Regions from separate parts of the Exiguobacterium sp. PHA03 genome, predicted to be linked through region 2. Evidence: a T-box and tRNA genes for the amino acid it is inferred to sense, from the RefSeq annotation. Region 2 holds a T-box; the other regions hold tRNA genes.

Region 1 (5,681 bases), on a different contig from region 2:
AGCATATACTTTTCCGTCGAGCTTCTGAATTGATGTGAAGGTCTCAACTTCTTTGACGGTCGCGACATCTTTTAGAGCAACAGGACCGTTTGCTGAGAACAGTTGGACGTCTTCGAGATCTTTCTTCGAAACGAGTCCTTTTTCATAAGACAATTGTACATCTTGATCTTTATTATCAAGATTCAACGTGCCAACAGTAACAGGCTTCGTTTGATCATTGACGGTCCCGAGGATCTGAAAGCCGGATAGTCCACGATCACTTGCTTTTTCAGGATCGATTTCAACGAGGAATTGCTTTTGTTTTTCGCTGAAGTTGTTTGTGATATATTTTAAATCACTATTTTTGGACATATTATCCTCGACTAATTTCGCAGCTTTTTGAAGCGCTTCGAGATCGTTCGAGAACAGGTCGACATCGACGTTGTTGTTCGACGGAGGACCACCTGTTGATAATTCAGCTACGCTGATTTTGACATTGACGTTTTCCTCTTGAGCGATGTCCTCCATCTGTGTCTCAAGTGATTTGATCGTTTGCTCAACGTTCGCGCCGTCCTTCAGGTTCAAGAAATAACTTGCTTTATTATCGAGACGTAAGCCTGTCGTAAAGTCTCGTGCTCCGACAGACGTCGTGACGTCAGCGATTGCTTGTTCTTTATCAAACATCTGTTCCATCTCAAATGAGACGTCGCTCGTTTTCTCGAGCGATGTGGCAGCCGGAAGTTCAAGCGATGCCGTTAGTGTCTTTGAGGCTTCGTTCGGAATGAACGTAAAGCCGAGACGTGGAACGATCGCTAGAGAACCGCCGAGAAGAATGAACGATACAATTAAGATCGTCGCCTTATGCGAGAGTGACTTTTCAATCAGCTTGCCATACCACCGTTGAAGAGCACCTTCTTTTTCTTCTGCTGGAACCTTCTTAAAGGCAAATTTCGCAAGAATCGGTACGATCGTGATCGCAACGAGTAGTGAAGCAAGTAATGAGAAAATAATTGTCAAAGCAAACGGTAAGAAGAACTTACCAGTGATTCCACCGACGAATCCGATTGGCAGGAAGACGACGACGGTCGTTAGCGTCGATGACGTGATTGCTTTTAAAATCTCTTTTGTCGATTGTTCGATGATCTCATCCGTCATACCGGATTCGGATTTTCGAACACGCCGGAAGATGTTCTCGATAACGACGATACTATCATCAACGACACGACCGACCGCAACGGCCATCCCGCCAAGTGTCATGATGTTCAGAGAAATATCTTGCCAGTTCAAGAAGATAGCAGCAATGAGTAACGATAAAGGAATCGAGACGATGGCAATAATCGTTGCGCGAATATTTCGTAAGAACAAGAGTACAGCGAGAGAGGCAAAGAGGGCACCAAGTAATCCTTCTTTGACGAGTGTCGCGACGGATTCCTCGATATCCTTCGCTGAATCGATCCCAATCGTATAGTCGACTTGATCGTCATATTTATTAAGGATCTTCGTGACTTCATCTGCGATTTCGACCGTATTGGCATCTTGTTTTTTCGTGATTGCCATCGATAAGGAATCTTTTAAATCGTAACGTGTTTTTTCGCTTTGTTGCGAGACTGCTTCGATTTTTGCAATATCTTCTAGACGAATCGGTTCTGCAGGTTCAGACGCCTGATCTGTAGCTGCTCCACCTGTTGTACTTGGTGGTCCTTGTGTTGCACCTTGTGGTGGACCGCCAGCAGATGAACCACCTGTTTGATCGCTACTAGCTGAACTAGTCGCACCTGCAACGGGTGTCAATTGTAGATTTTTTAGTTTATCTAGATTTTCTAGTTTTTCCTCAACGCGAATCGGTATTTTTGAATCGTTTTCTGATAGCTGACCAGATGGGAACGAGACATACTTTCCGTTGATTTGTTCCTTGATACTTGAGAGCGAGAGTCCTGCTTCTGTTGCTTTCTGATTATCGACGGTGATTTGAACGAGATCATCTTTGTAGCCACCAACGGAAACGCTATTGATTCCTGGAATCTTATTAAGTTCAGGTTCGATATCGTCCTTGAGGATTTTTTCGATGTCTTTACCATCCTTACTAAAGAAAGAGATATTATAGATTGGGAACGATCCAAAGGACAGACGATTTAATTTCGTTGTTGCTTCCTCTGGTAGATTCGCATCTTGGATTGCAGCATCAATCTGTTGTTCGACTTTATCCATATCAGTATCGAACGGGAATTCGATGTTTAAGATACCGATGCTTTCATAAGAAGAGCTTGTCAGCTTAGTAGCTCCTTCGATTCCTTTCAAAGCAGTTTCAAGCTTCGAGACGACTTGTTTATCGACATCGTCGGGCGAAGCACCAGGATATACTGCTTCAACAGAGATTTGAGGAAATTCGATTTCTGGGAACTGATCGACTTTTAATTTCGAGAAAGAATAGACGCCTCCTAAAACTAAAAGAATGGCGATGATGAAAACAGCCACCGAATTCTTTAAACTGAATCGGGTTAAAAAGTTCATATGAACACTCCTTTCGTTTATATGTGCTTATTTACATAGTAGAGGACACTCATAGAACCCGCAACTTTAAAACTGTTTTATTCAAAAAGATCTTTTTGAAAAAAGATAATTTTTTTTGTTAAAAAGGCTTTACACCTTTCGATATGCTGCTATAATAAAAATATACCCAGTAACAACACAGCATGATTCTGTAGCTCAGCTGGGAGAGCGCTACCTTGACAGGGTAGAGGTCGCTGGTTCGAGCCCAGTCAGAATCATACCGAAATCGTTCCTTTTCGAAGGAACGATTTTTTTTGCATTAAAAAAACTATTCCCGAAATCAATCAGGAATAGTTGGAAGGTAGAGATATTATTTTATTGGATTTCGAGATGAAGATCGCCACGCTTCGTCCAGCCTGCGACAGTCGTCAATCGATAGAAGACGAGTGTCAAGACGCCAGGTAAAACGACACCAGTCAAGAAGAAGATAAGGAACGCCTGAGGACCTTGGTTGACGAAGATATTGAGTGGCGCAATCATCGAATTTAAACCGAGTCCAGCGAGTTCATATGGTACTTTCAAAGAGAGAAGAAGCGTCGCTACAGGAGCTGAAATCATCGCTGCGAGAAACGGTGCAACGACAAGACGTGGATTTTTAACGATATTCGGGAATTGTACTTTAGGTGTGACAAAGAAAGAAGCAATCAAACCACCGGGATCCGTCTGACGATATGCCATCAATGTGAAGCCAACGAATTGAGCGGAACAGCCAATGAGTGCAGCGGCACTTGCTACAGGATCAAGCTGCAAAGCGATAGCGAGTGCAGCGGACGAAGCGGGAGACATCAATAAGACACTAAAGATGAGTGCAATGACAAGAGATGTAGCAATAGGAGACGATTCGACTGAAGCGGTGATCATAGCGCTGAATTTTGTAAGGAGTGGTGTCGTTACGGCAGCAGCACCGATACCAGTGATACCACCGGCAAGCACAGCACTCATCGGGATGACCATCATGTCAAATTTTGTTTTTCCAGTCATGCGTTTTCCAACGTATACAGCGACCGCAGCTGCGAGTAATGCACTGATTGGCTGACCGGGGGCAAGAACGAGTCCAGAAGCAGTCGATTGAAGCGCAGCACCACCTATCGTCGCTGCGATCATCGCGCTGAACAGGACAAGTGTGTTTCCTCCGAGCTGAAAGGCGATACCGGCACCGAGTGCAGGAGCAAGCAGTACTTTTGCGACGCCGCCAATCGTCAGTAGCATTTGGATATGTAAAAAATTGCCGAGCGTCTCAATCAGGAGTCCGACACCGAGTGTTACAAGAACGGCATTCGCCATTCCAGCTGATACTTTTACCATTCGATCCATCGCATATTCTTTCAACGTTGTCATCCTCTCTCTATCTATCTCTATTTTTTGCCATGAAAAAAGCCTATCCATTTTTGGGATAGGCGCCACTCATTCTGTGCGGGCGCCTCATTCGATGCATCGAAAGGAGGGCCCAAAAATCATTTCCGTTTCATCACCGGAAAAGTTTTCAGTCCCTCATGCATAGAATAATCAGTCGTCCGGCTTGGTTAAATGGCTGTTGCGTCGGAATCATTCAATCGTGCCCCTCTCTGTGAATTTTTCTAAGCCTAACATGCTTCTGATCAATAATCAATATTTTCTGACAATTTATTTTTTCTCTAAATCTAATAGGAATTCACGCTATCATCGGGAAATCCTAATGTACTAACAATGGAGGCGTTTACATGAAAGTAATGATTTTTGCAGATATTCACGGGAATGCTTCAGCATTGCGTGCCGTGTTGTCCTATCTCGATCAGTCTTCAGACATCGATGCTATATATTGCCTCGGTGATCTCGTCGGTATCGGACCTGAACATAATGAGGTCATCAATTTGTTAAGGCAGCGACCTGATATTCAGACGATTTCAGGAAACCATGATGAATGCGTCCTTGCTTTGATTCATGGGGATGTCTATCCCGCTAGTTACCAACATGCGAAAGAGCATCACCAATGGATTGCAGATTCATTGACGCAGGAGAATCAGAGTTATTTGGAGCGTTTACCGCGTGTATTGAATGTCACCCATCAGGAACAAACGATGTATCTGACACATTATGCCTATGCCGATCAGACGAAAAAAATCGGTGAGGAGCCCTTAAAGCCAGCAGTGGATGGAACGAAAGAAAACTTACCCGTCCTTTTTTCCGGAAATGAGGCGCGAATCATTGGCTTTGGTCACCACCATCCAGCACAACAAGTTGAGACGGATCAAACGCTGTACATCAACCCTGGAGCGATCGGGTGTCAGGAAACAGCTCTTGCCCCAGTAGCAATCCTCACTTTAGAAAAAGGACAAGTTCGTTCGGAAATCCTGACGATTCCTTACGATGACCGCCCATTTCTAAATGTACTCAATACAACAGAAATGCCGGAACGTGAATTGATGCGACGTCTCTTCTTCGGAAATAGATCATGAAAAAAACCTTCATGAATAGATCATGAAGGAAGTCGATCATGCAGACAGTTTCGTCATGATTGAGACGAGGCAGACGATAATCAGTAACAGGATACCGATATTTCGTTTCAACGAGTGGCGTGACCAGTAGAAGAATAGTGCAAGTACAGGGGCCACGAAAAAGGCAAGAACAAGACTGATCAGTGTTGCAAGAAATAAAACAAATATCCAGAGCTTGCTCGTTGTCCGGTAAACCTGCCACATGTCGTAAAGCGACATAAGTGTATAAGCGAGTAATACAAAGATGATTCCGGTCGATAAACTCAAAACGATCATCACTCCATTCCTTTTTTAGTATAAGGGAAGGAGCAAAGATGACTATATGTCTTGCAGGAAAAAACGTGACGAATCGATGAACGTATAGACTGACCTAGCACTATGAGACACATATAAAACACCTTGATTAGGCTGCCAGTACACCGTATCTTTTCGGTGTCAGGTAGCCTAATTTTTCTTGGATTCGTTCTTCGTTATAGTAGTTTAAGTAATTAATAACGCGTTCAGAGACCTCATGGTCTCTTAGCGAGTTAAATTTGACGTACTGGAACTCCTCGGACTTTAAATTAGAGTGGAACGATTCAATAACTGCGTTGTCCCAACAGTTTCCTCTACGAGACATGCTACTTATTAGGTGATTGCTCTTAACGAATTCTTGAAAGGCATATGACGTATAGACAC
Region 2 (5,681 bases):
AATTCCAGTAACATCGCCTGCATCCGTTCAAGACCTGGTTTGACGCCGAATGCTAGTAAGCTCGATAACCAATCCAATACATCTTCTCGCGTCCTCATGCTGTTCGCTCCTTTAAAAAAAGTGGCTCAAGGAGACTTGAGCCACTGCTGTAATTAGTGTGAGAGTTCGTTGATACGTGCTTCGACAGCTTGACGTTTTTCCGTATAATCAAGTGCTTTCGCTTTTTCTTCATCAATGACATGTGCTGGTGCTTTGCCGACGAAGCCAGGGTTGTTGAGTTTTTTCTCGACCCGTTCGACTTCTTTCGTATACTTAACGAGTTCTTTATTCAAGCGCGCGATTTCTTCCTCGATGTTGATCAAGTCTGCGAGCGGGATGAACAATTCTGCTCCCGTTACGATCGCACTCATCGCTTTTTCTGGCGCTGGCATTTGCTCTTCAATCCGGAGTTCAGACGCGTTCGTGAACTTTTGCAAGTACGAGCTGTTTGACGACAAGTCGTCTTGAACACGTGCGTCATTCGTCGAGATGAACAGTTGGATCTGTTTCGACATCGGTGCGTTCACTTCCGCGCGGATGTTACGAACCGAACGGATGACGTTCTGAACCGCTTCAAATGCTGGAACAGCTTCCGGGAAGTCGAGTGACGCCTCGCGTGTCGGCCATGCGGCACGTGTGATCGTCTCACCTTCATGCGGTAAGTGTTGCCAGATTTCTTCCGTGATGAACGGCATGAATGGATGCATCAAGCGCATGATCCGGTCGAGTGTATAGGCAAGAACCGAACGCGTCGTTTGTTTCGCTGCTTCGTCTTCTCCGTTGAGCGGCAACTTCGCCATCTCGATATACCAGTTACAGAAGTCTTCCCAGATGAAGTGATAGAGAATACGTCCTGCTTCACCAAACTCATATTTATCCGATAGACGTGTCACGTCATCAATCGTTGTCTGTAAACGTGTCAGGATCCACTTATCTGCGAGTGATTTTTCGCCTGTCAAATCAATCTGATCAAACGTTAAATCGTCCATGTTCATCAAGGCAAAACGGCTTGCGTTCCATAGTTTGTTCGAGAAGTTCCACGTTGCTTCAATCTTTTCCCAGTAGAAGCGGAGGTCGTTGCCTGGTGTCGATCCAGTCGTTAAGAACCAACGCAGTGAATCAGCACCGTATTTCTCGATGACATCCATCGGATCAATCCCATTTCCGAGGGATTTCGACATTTTGCGTCCTTCCGAATCACGAATCAATCCGTGGATCAAGACGTCTTGGAATGGACGTTGTCCCGTGAATTCATACGATTGGAAGATCATCCGTGATACCCAGAAGGCGATGATGTCGTATCCCGTAACCAGTGTCGATGTCGGGAAGTATTTCTGATAATCTGCTGCGTCCGTATTCGGCCAACCCATCGTTGAGAACGGCCAAAGGGCTGAAGAGAACCATGTATCGAGAACATCGTTGTCTTGCTCCCAGTTCTCGAGATCGGCTGGTGCTTCCTTGCCAACGTATACTTCGCCTGTTTCTTTATGGTACCAAGCCGGAATCCGGTGTCCCCACCACAGTTGACGGCTAACACACCAGTCACGGATATTTTCCATCCAGCGTACGTATGTGTTTTCAAAGCGTTGTGGAACGAAGTTGACCTTGTCTGGTCCTTGTTGTTCCTCGAGTGCTTTTTGCGCGAGTGGTTCCATTTTGACGAACCATTGTAATGAGAGATACGGCTCGACGATTGCATCTGAACGTTCCGAGTGACCAACAGAGTGCAAGTGTGGTTCGATTTTGATTAGAACACCTTCTGCTTTTAAATCTTCAACGATTTGTTTCCGGCATTCGAAACGATCCATGCCTTCGTATTTACCTGCATTCTCGTTCATCGTTCCATCTTCATTCATGACGAGGACACGTGGTAATTCGTGGCGGTTACCGACTTCGAAGTCGTTCGGGTCGTGTGCAGGTGTAATCTTCACGACACCTGTACCGAACTCCATGTCGACATATTCATCCGCAACAATCGGAATCTCGCGACCAACAATTGGTAACGTGATCGTTTTTCCGACGAGGTGAGCGTAACGCTCATCCTTCGGGTTCACGGCAATCGCTGTATCACCAAGCATCGTCTCAGGACGTGTCGTCGCTAGTTCAACATGACCTGAACCGTCCGTCAGTGGATAGCTGAGGTGGTAAAACGCCCCTTCGATATCCTTGTAGATGACTTCGATATCCGAGATCGCTGTTTTCGTCGCTGGGTCCCAGTTAACGATGTATTCGCCACGATAGATCAAGCCTTTTTCGTAAAGTTTAACGAAGACTTCTTGAACTGCTTCTGACAACCCTTCGTCGAGCGTGAAGCGTTCACGCGAGTAATCGAGTCCAAGACCGAGTTTTGCCCATTGTGCACGGATCGTTGACGCATACTCTTCTTTCCATGCCCAAGATTGCTCGAGGAATTTCTCACGACCCATTTCAAGACGTGATTTCCCTTCTGCCCGCAGTTTTTGTTCGACTTTTGCTTGCGTCGCGATACCGGCATGGTCCATTCCTGGTAAATAAAGAACGTCAAATCCTTGCATCCGTTTCATCCGCGTCAGCATGTCTTGTAACGTCGTGTCCCACGCGTGACCAAGGTGTAATTTACCTGTGACGTTCGGGGGTGGAATGACGATCGTGTACGGCTCTTTTTCTGGATCTTGATCGGCTTTGAAATAGTCACCTCTCACCCAAAAGTCGTACCATTTTTCTTCCGTTGCCTGCGGATCATACTTCGTTGGCATTGATAATTCCTGCATCTTGATCGCTCCCTTTTTGTCCATAATAAAAACGGCTTCTCTCGTCCTATGCTAAGGACGAAAGAAAGCCGTTGCTTTTTTCCGCGGTACCACCTTAGTTCATCCAACATCGGATGCCCTCGAGCCACGTAACGTGTGGAGGACGGATATCGCTCGTAAGACTCACGATACCAGCTCGTGGGGTGACCTTCCTCCTGTTCGTCCGTCACATCTTTCAGCCAAGGATGTGTTCTCTACGCCGGTACGAATACAGGACTACTCTTCCCGTCATCGCTGTTGCCATTTTCTTCTTTATTCATTTTAGCCGAGAGTTCAAGCAATCGTCAAGAACTGCTTAACGATCGAACTCAACTTGGAGTTCCTTGAACGTCAATTCGACGGCTTCAATCGTCTGTTCGATATCTTCGTCCGTATGGGCAATCGAGAGGAAGAGACCTTCGAATTGTGATGGTGGTAAGAAGACACCACGCGCCGCCATCTTTTGATAATACGAACGGAACATCTCAAGGTTCGATGTTTTCGCTTTTTCGAAGTTCGTGACACGTTCATCCGTGAAGAAGACACCAAACATCGCACCCGCACGGTTCGTCGTCAGTGGAATGTTATATTTCGCCGCAGCATTCAGGTAGCCTTCAGACAGACGGCTCGCTTTCCAGTCGAACTCTTCATAGTGCTCGGGTTTCAATTGCGTCAGTGTCGCTAGACCCGCTGCCATCGCAAGTGGGTTCCCGGATAACGTACCTGCTTGATAAATTGGACCTTGTGGTGCGATCTGTTCCATGATGTCACGACGTCCGCCATAAGCACCGACTGGCATTCCGCCGCCGATGACTTTACCGAGACACGTGATATCCGGCGTGACACCGAAGTGTCCTTGCGCACAGTGGAATCCGACACGGAAACCAGTCATGACTTCGTCAAAAATTAATAACGCACCGTTTTCTGATGTGATTTCCCGTAAGCCTTCAAGGAATCCTGGTTCTGGTGGCACGAAGCCCATGTTCCCAGCAGCCGGTTCGACGATGACACCCGCGATATCGTCGCCGTGTTTTTCAAACGCGATCCGGACAGCATCCAAATCGTTGTAAGGAACCGTCAGTGTCATGCTCGCAATTTGCGCTGGAACGCCTGGTGAATCCGGTAGTCCAAGTGTCGCGACACCTGAACCTGCTTTAATCAAGAGTGAGTCCCCATGACCGTGGTAACAGCCTTCGAACTTCAAGATTTTTGTCCGACCTGTATAGCCGCGCGCGAGACGAAGGGCAGCCATCGTCGCTTCTGTACCCGAATTGACCATCCGGACGACTTCGACCGACGGTACACGACTGATGACGACTTCCGCCATCGCTGATTCGATTTCTGTTGGTGTCCCGTAACTCCAGCCACGCGTCGCTTGTTCTTGAATCGCTGACGTGACGATTGGATCGGCATGACCGAGAATCATCGGTCCCCATGACAGGACGTAATCGATATACTCTTTTCCGTCGATATCATAGAGCTTTGATCCTTTCGCATGATCTGCGAAAATTGGTGTCATCCCGACCGATTTATAAGCACGCACTGGACTGTTGACACCACCCGGCATGAGCGGGAGTGCCCGCTCGAACGCTTCTTTTGATTTTGAGTTCTGGTTAATTAAGCTCATTTCGACCCCTCCAGGTAACGACAAATGTCTTTTGCGAAATAGGTGATAATTAAATCAGCTCCTGCTCGTTTAAAGCCAAGCATCGTCTCAAGGACGATTCGTTCTTCGTCGATCCAGCCGTTCAGGGCTGCAGCTTTGACCATCGCATACTCACCCGATACGTTATACGCAACGATTGGTAGATCAATCCGCTCGCGCACATCACGAATGATGTCCATGAACGCAAGCGCAGGTTTGACGATCATGAAGTCAGCTCCTTGATCGACGTCCGCTGTTGCTTCTCGGAACGCTTCGCGACGGTTTGCTGGGTCCATTTGGTAGCCTTTCCGGTCGCCTTCTCCTGGTGCCGAGTTTGCCGCGTCACGGAATGGACCATAATAAGCAGATGCATATTTAACGCCATAGCTCATGACCGGAATATGGCTGAAGCCGTTCTCGTCCAACCCTTGACGAATCGCTGCGACGAATCCGTCCATCATTGATGATGGAGCGATGACATCGGCACCCGCCTGAGCTTGTGAGATGGCTGTTTTGACGTGAAGCGGTAATGACGCATCATTATCGACCGTTCCGTCCGCAACGATTCCACAGTGACCTGTCGACGTATATTCACATAAGCATGTGTCGGCAATGACCGTTAGCTGCGGAGCAACTTTTTTGACGAGACGTGTTGCCTCTTGAACGATCCCGTGATCGTGAAACGCACCTGATCCTTGCTCGTCTTTTAAGTGGTCGTGCGGGACACCGAATAAGATGACGGATTCGATTCCGAGTGCGACGACTTCTTCGATCTCAGCCGTCAGATGATCGAGTGATAAGTTGAAGACGCCAGGCATCGAGCTGACTTCGCGTTTGATATCTTCGCCTTCAGCAACGAAGATCGGATAAATCAAATCCGATTTATGCAACTGGTTCTCGCGGACGAGTGACCGGAGTGATGCGGTATGACGTAAACGACGGTGACGTGCGTATTCTAATGTGTTCATGCTGATTCCTCCTCAATGATACGATCAATCATGCCGTCCACCGTGAATTCACGGGCGACATGAATCGGTTGAAGTCCGGCTGCTTTTGCTGCTTGCTCCGTGATCGTCCCGATGACGATGAAGGTCGTCTTCAGGTCTAGCGGAGCAATCGCTTCGACAGCGGAAGGACTCTGCAGTCCAATATAGGTGGCATTTCTGATAAGAGCTTCAGGTAGTCGACGGGTGACGGTTTCATAGGTGATAATATCCTCGATCGTATAT
Region 3 (5,681 bases), on a different contig from region 2:
TAAACGTCTTGCATCTGTCTGTCCTTTATCGGAAAGTGGACGTCTCCGTTCATCCGGTGAGTATGTCGAATGTGCGTGCCGTACGAAATAGAGTGTCGTCATGTTTGAATCTCCTTCTTACTAGTGTATCCAGCGGTATCCGATTCCGCGAACCGTTTCCAGATGCTGTTCGATTGGAAAACCGCAAACACGTAGTTTTTCTCTTAAATGTCTGATATGCGAGTCGATTGTCCGCTCGTCTACAGACGCTTCCGCTCCCCATAACATCGTCGTCAGCTGATCCCGTGTCCAAACACGTCGTGGAGAATCCAAAAATACACCTAACAACTCAAATTCCGTTTTCGTTAACGAAATCTTTTGTTGGAGGTAACTACAACGATAGCTTTCCCGGTCATAGGATAGACCATCATACTGTTGCTGTAATAAAACTTCCATTCGCCCGATCAGTTCCCCTTCTTGAATCGGTTTTGATATGTAATCATTCGCTCCTACTTCTCGTGTCCGAATGATGTCTTCCCGTTGATTCCGAGCCGTAACCATCAAGATCGGGATGTTAGAGTGTTCTCGAATGAGACGACAACATGTCCAGCCATCCATATCCGGCATCATGACATCTAGTAAAATCAGGTCGAATACGTGCTGACGGCAGAGATCAAGAGCTTGTTGCGCAGAATCCACAAGCTGACACGTATATCCATACGGCTGAATATACAGTTTGAGCAGTTCAAGCATTCTTGGTTCATCATCTACGATCAATACATGCGGCATTTTATTTCTCCTTCCACTGCAGTGTCACTTGTGTTCCATGTCCAAGTTGACTCTTGATGTTCAATTCTGCTCCATGTGTTTGAGCAATTGCTTCAACGATGGAGAGTCCGATTCCAGTTCCTCCATGTTTTCGAGAACGAGATGCTTCCGTTCGGTAGAGCCGTTTCGTTACATGAGGTAAAGATTCTGCAGCGATCCCTTCTCCTGTATCTTCGATTTGAATGAAAGCCCCTAATGCGTTGACACCATAACGAACGATAATTTTTCCCGACGTCGTATGTCGCCGTGCATTTTCAATGATATTCACGATCATCTGACGGAGCTGCTGAGCGTCACCCATCACTTCTAATCGCTCACCTTCTATCTCGAACGAAACATTTTCTTGTTCGATGTCTGGACGCATCAATCGTATCACTTGATGAATCAAGTCTTCGACATCGACAGGTTTTCGCTCCATCATAAAAGCATTGGCGTCAATTCGTGCTAACCAAAACAATTGCTCAATCCATTCATTCATTTGCTGACTTTCTTCTCGAATGATCGTAATGTAGCGTTGTTGCTCATCCGGCGTCAACGTTTGGCGTTCGAGAATATCCGCGTATCCCTTTATATATGTCAATGGTGTTCGTAGTTCATGAGATACGGTTGCTAAAAATTCGGATCGTTCCCGATTCAAAAAATCGAGATCTTGTTTTAATTGCTGAATCGAACGCGCCAATTGTCCCAGTTCATCTTTTCGATCAATCGGCAACTCTCCACCTTCCCCATCCAATAGACGCGCTGTCGCTTTTTCCATCTGAATCAACGGACGAGAAATGAGTCGGGTCGTCCAAATGCTTGCAGCACCTGCTAATAAAAGCGCTAGCAGACCCACTTGGAAAAACTGCTGTTTCAACGGATCAAGTACGTGATCTACGATTGCTTTAGAAGCGAACATGAATACATGACCACGATGTTCCCCGTTAATGGTGATGGGACTGTCCGTCATTAAAAAGTCACGCATCGTCACGATTTTTCCTTGTTGACGGTAATCAAAATCCGTATGCTCTAACATGCTCTTCATCTCATTCGACAAAGGTCGTGACGCTTCAAGTTGTTTTCCATCTGCATCAGTGATCACCACAGTAAACGATGAATCTGCTTCCATCATGCTGACATGGCGCATCGTCGTTTGGTCATAGGAATCGACAAGGACATCACGGTGTGTATTTCCTCGGTTCAGTAAACCGTCTACTACTTCCTGCGTTCGTGTTTGAGACAACTGATAATACAATGTCCCGAACAACACACTGCCACAAATTAAAAATGCCGAAAGCACGATTCCTCCAACTGAGTATGAAATACGACGCATGACGATTCCTCCTTTTTCTCTCCACTTTTAGTATAGCTAAAAAAAACGCGATCGATGCAGACAAACGAAACTGTCACCTCATCTGCACACGATTTGCACATACGCTGGGTATAGTAAAGAAGACTAATGACTTCAGGAGGGTTTTAATATGAAAAAATCATTGACGTTAACTGTACTTGCTCTTAGTTCTACGATTTGGCTCGGTGCATGTGGATCCGCCAATAACGATGGAAGTAATAGTGACTCACACGACATGTCACATGGAGATATGATGCATTCGAGTGACGGAAAGGTACCGTCTGGTTTAAAGAAAGCTAGTGATCCGACTTATCCGAGAGGCAGTAATGTCACTTTGACGACGAATCATATGGACGGAATGAACGGAGCAAAAGCAACGATTGCCGGTGCTTATGATACTGTCGTCTATGCGATCAGTTATAAACCGACTACTGGTGGAAAGATGGTGAAAAATCACAAATGGGTCATTCAGGAAGAACTTGATCCAGTTCCAACTAAGCCACTGCAAGTTGGTGATGAAACGACTGTCAAGGCAGATCATATGAAAGGTATGGATGGAGCTAAAGCGACGATTGATGAAGTAAAAGAAACGACTGTCTACATGGTGAACTATGAACCAACGGACGGTGGAGAGATGGTGAAAAATCATAAATGGGTCACCGAGGATGAGATAAAGAAATAATAAAAAAACCCGCTTTTCCTATAAAGGAGAAGCGGGCTTTCGGTATGATTCTGACTGGGCTCGAACCAGCGACCTCTACCCTGTCAAGGTAGCGCTCTCCCAGCTGAGCTACAGAATCATGTTTGCAGTACGTAATGTACTTGCTAGGACATGTATTAATATATCAAGAAACTAAAAGGCTGACAAGTCTTTTTCCGAAAAAAAATAAAAAAATTAAAATGGAGGAATTGCCCCCCGCTTCCTCCATTTTGAATGACTTACAGGAAGGTTGATACTCGATCGATCGGTAAACGGAGTGCTGGACGTTTTTTTGCATTTTCGACCGCTTTACCGACAGCAATTAACATGACCGGTACATACCGTGATTCGGTAATAAACGTTTCCGTAAAACGTTGATGATCAAATCCACCCATTGCGAGTGTTGATAATCCACGCGCTTCTGCCGCAAGCATCAATTGCATCGCAGCAAGACTCGCATTCGACATTGCCGCGTCGCGACCATACGCTTCACTTTGATAAGCGCCTTCTACTTGTTCTTTGATCGAATCGAACAATTCTTCTGTCATACCACCCGCTTCTACTGCCGGACCATAAACCGGATTGTAGTTTCGATTGGCTTGAACATCCCCTAGAATCGCAATGATTGCTGAAGCCGAAGTGATAGCCGGCTGATTGTATGCGATCGGTGCAAGCTGTTGCTTCGCTTCTTCTGAATGGAAGACCGTGAAATGCCAGTGTTGCAAATTCCAAGCACTCGGCGCCGCTGTCGTCCATTCTAATAGTTCTTCCACTTCCTGTTTTGAAAGTTTGAACGTTTCGTCGTAATGACGAACGGAACGTCTTTCTGTTAAGACATGCATTGTATCAAGTGTTGCCTGTGTCATGTGTAAATCCCCCTTATTATTATCAGATTACTTAGATATCGTAGCATGTCTCTTTTTTATTGTCCTCTATCAATACTTCAAACGAATTTACTGTTATAAAACAATAGTTGACATTAAACTTCTGTACTAATACAATAAAAACAAGAAAAAGACCATTGCGTTTATTTTGAAGGAGGAAAAAACACATGGAACAACCCCTTTACCAAGAAGCATCTGCTGCATTCTATCGTGAGCTTCCCGTCAAGACGTGTGCCCATTGCGGAAAAGAGATGGATGAACAATGTGAATCCTATCAAACGGAATGCGATGAGTGTGCTGTAACAGAACACTAATAACACATGAAACAATCACTTATTCAGTGGTTGTTTTTTTATTTCTTACAAACTTCTTCTAAATAAATCGATATTTTTTAGAAAAATCGATTTTTCGTCATCTTTTTGTCATCTGTTTGTTACAAAAGAAACAGTCAGAATGTTACATTATCTGTATATGATATTTTTGACAAAAGGAGCGACAGACAACGATGGATCCATTTACCTCAAGCCACGCTAGCGAACTCGGTCCACGACCGCGGACAAAAAAAAGAAAGTTTTTCCCTCGGTTCTTCTTACTTCTCACACTTGTCTTTCTCGGAGTTGGGGGATATGTCGCTTATCGATACGTATTTACTCCTGAACAACAATCCATTACGACAGGTAAATCCATTACTGAAGTCCCTGTCGTCAATATGGAAAAAGCACGCGTGGAAAAATGGAATGGTGTGACGAAAAAAGTCGCTTATTTAACATTCGAGGATGGTCCATCCGCATTAACACCGGACTTACTTCGAACATTGGATCAACTTCAGACTCGTGCCACTTTCTTTTATCTCGGAACACAAATAGATGCTTTTCCGCAAGAAGTTAAAGCTGCTGCGAAAGCCGGACATTACATCGGCTTACACGGGGAAACACACGATTACGATACATTGTACAAAAAAGGAAAGTATGTCTCAGAGATGCAAAGTGTTCAGAAGAAAATCCATGAGTTGACGAAGCTAACACCACATTTGACACGACCACCTTATGGCTCTGATCCAGGCATCACGAAAAAAATGGCATCTGCCATTCACGCTGCAGACTTCCGAGTATGGGACTGGTCGATCGATTCAATGGACTGGTATTACAAAGATAGTGCAAAAGAAGTGGCTAATACGGTCATTCGGCGAGCAGAGCGTCCATTTGAAATCATTCTCTTGCATGAACAACCACAAGCTATCAAGGCCCTTCCGGCCATTGTTGCCGGACTTCAAAAAAAGGGCTATCAGTTCGCGATTTATGATGAAGATTTCCATATTCCGTACAACTTCGTGCAATACTCGAATTTATAAGGAGTTACTATCTAGATGAAAAAATCATTCGTAGCAGTACTATTCCTGTCGAGCTTCGGACTCGCTGCCTGCTCCAACGATTCACCAGCCTCTCTTCATGAACAGCTAGAGCAACAAGTCAAAGGTGAAGAAAAGGCATTCATGCTAGCTGATCAACGTGCTCGTAAGGACGAAATTTCAGTTAATACGTACCAAGCCGTTCTTGATGCAGGTGCTGAAGAAATCAAACGCTCTCAAAATGAACGGGAGGAACTAGAAGCCTTAAATGATGAACGGCTTGCTTTATTGAAACAAGAAGAAACGTTACGTAAGGAAACGTACGCTGAACTTGATCTTGAAGAATTGAAGGATGCTGTAAACAAACTTGATGGTAAAGCAAAAACGGAAGGAACTGCCTTAGTGGCAATCATCAAGGAACGCCAGCAGACGTTTCAAACGTTCTCGAAAACGTATCGACAAGCGATGGACGCTGAAAAGAAAGTGCTTTCACGCTTGACTAAAAAACCGGATTTCGTTAAGATTGATGAGTCAACAGCGGATTTAAATCGTTTAACACGGAAAGCTACCGCGTCATTAAAGAAGTGGAACACGCTGACCGTTCAGTACAAC

Evidence for each region. The T-box of region 2 lies ahead of Q7C19_RS07925 (valine--tRNA ligase). A T-box ahead of a tRNA ligase gene usually reads a tRNA of that ligase, here a tRNA-Val.
Region 1: it has a tRNA-Val gene. The T-box ahead of Q7C19_RS07925 (valine--tRNA ligase) is inferred to sense a tRNA for this amino acid. The anticodon was not compared.
Region 3: it has a tRNA-Val gene. The T-box ahead of Q7C19_RS07925 (valine--tRNA ligase) is inferred to sense a tRNA for this amino acid. The anticodon was not compared.

Annotation. Positions count from the first base shown of each region.
Region 1 is NZ_JAUTYQ010000004.1:135,032-140,712, reverse strand. It holds gene Q7C19_RS14520 (efflux RND transporter permease subunit) at 1-2,490, opposite strand, end outside; tRNA gene Q7C19_RS14515 (tRNA-Val) at 2,675-2,747, shown strand; gene Q7C19_RS14510 (PTS sugar transporter subunit IIC) at 2,845-3,867, opposite strand; gene Q7C19_RS14505 (metallophosphoesterase family protein) at 4,230-4,964, shown strand; gene Q7C19_RS14500 (hypothetical protein) at 5,001-5,282, opposite strand; partial or broken gene Q7C19_RS14495 (IS3 family transposase) at 5,407-5,681, opposite strand, start outside.
Region 2 is NZ_JAUTYQ010000001.1:1,487,676-1,493,356, forward strand. It holds gene Q7C19_RS07920 (bifunctional folylpolyglutamate synthase/dihydrofolate synthase) at 1-98, opposite strand, end outside; gene Q7C19_RS07925 (valine--tRNA ligase) at 153-2,789, opposite strand; T-box leader at 2,840-3,069, opposite strand; gene hemL (glutamate-1-semialdehyde 2,1-aminomutase) at 3,124-4,434, opposite strand; gene hemB (porphobilinogen synthase) at 4,431-5,420, opposite strand; gene Q7C19_RS07940 (uroporphyrinogen-III synthase) at 5,417-5,681, opposite strand, start outside.
Region 3 is NZ_JAUTYQ010000004.1:145,180-150,860, forward strand. It holds gene Q7C19_RS14540 (histidine phosphatase family protein) at 1-102, opposite strand, end outside; gene Q7C19_RS14545 (response regulator transcription factor) at 121-768, opposite strand; gene Q7C19_RS14550 (HAMP domain-containing sensor histidine kinase) at 770-2,119, opposite strand; gene Q7C19_RS14555 (YdhK family protein) at 2,268-2,819, shown strand; tRNA gene Q7C19_RS14560 (tRNA-Val) at 2,865-2,937, opposite strand; gene Q7C19_RS14565 (nitroreductase family protein) at 3,077-3,703, opposite strand; gene yhfH (protein YhfH) at 3,889-4,035, shown strand; gene Q7C19_RS14575 (polysaccharide deacetylase family protein) at 4,227-5,072, shown strand; gene Q7C19_RS14580 (YkyA family protein) at 5,088-5,681, shown strand, end outside.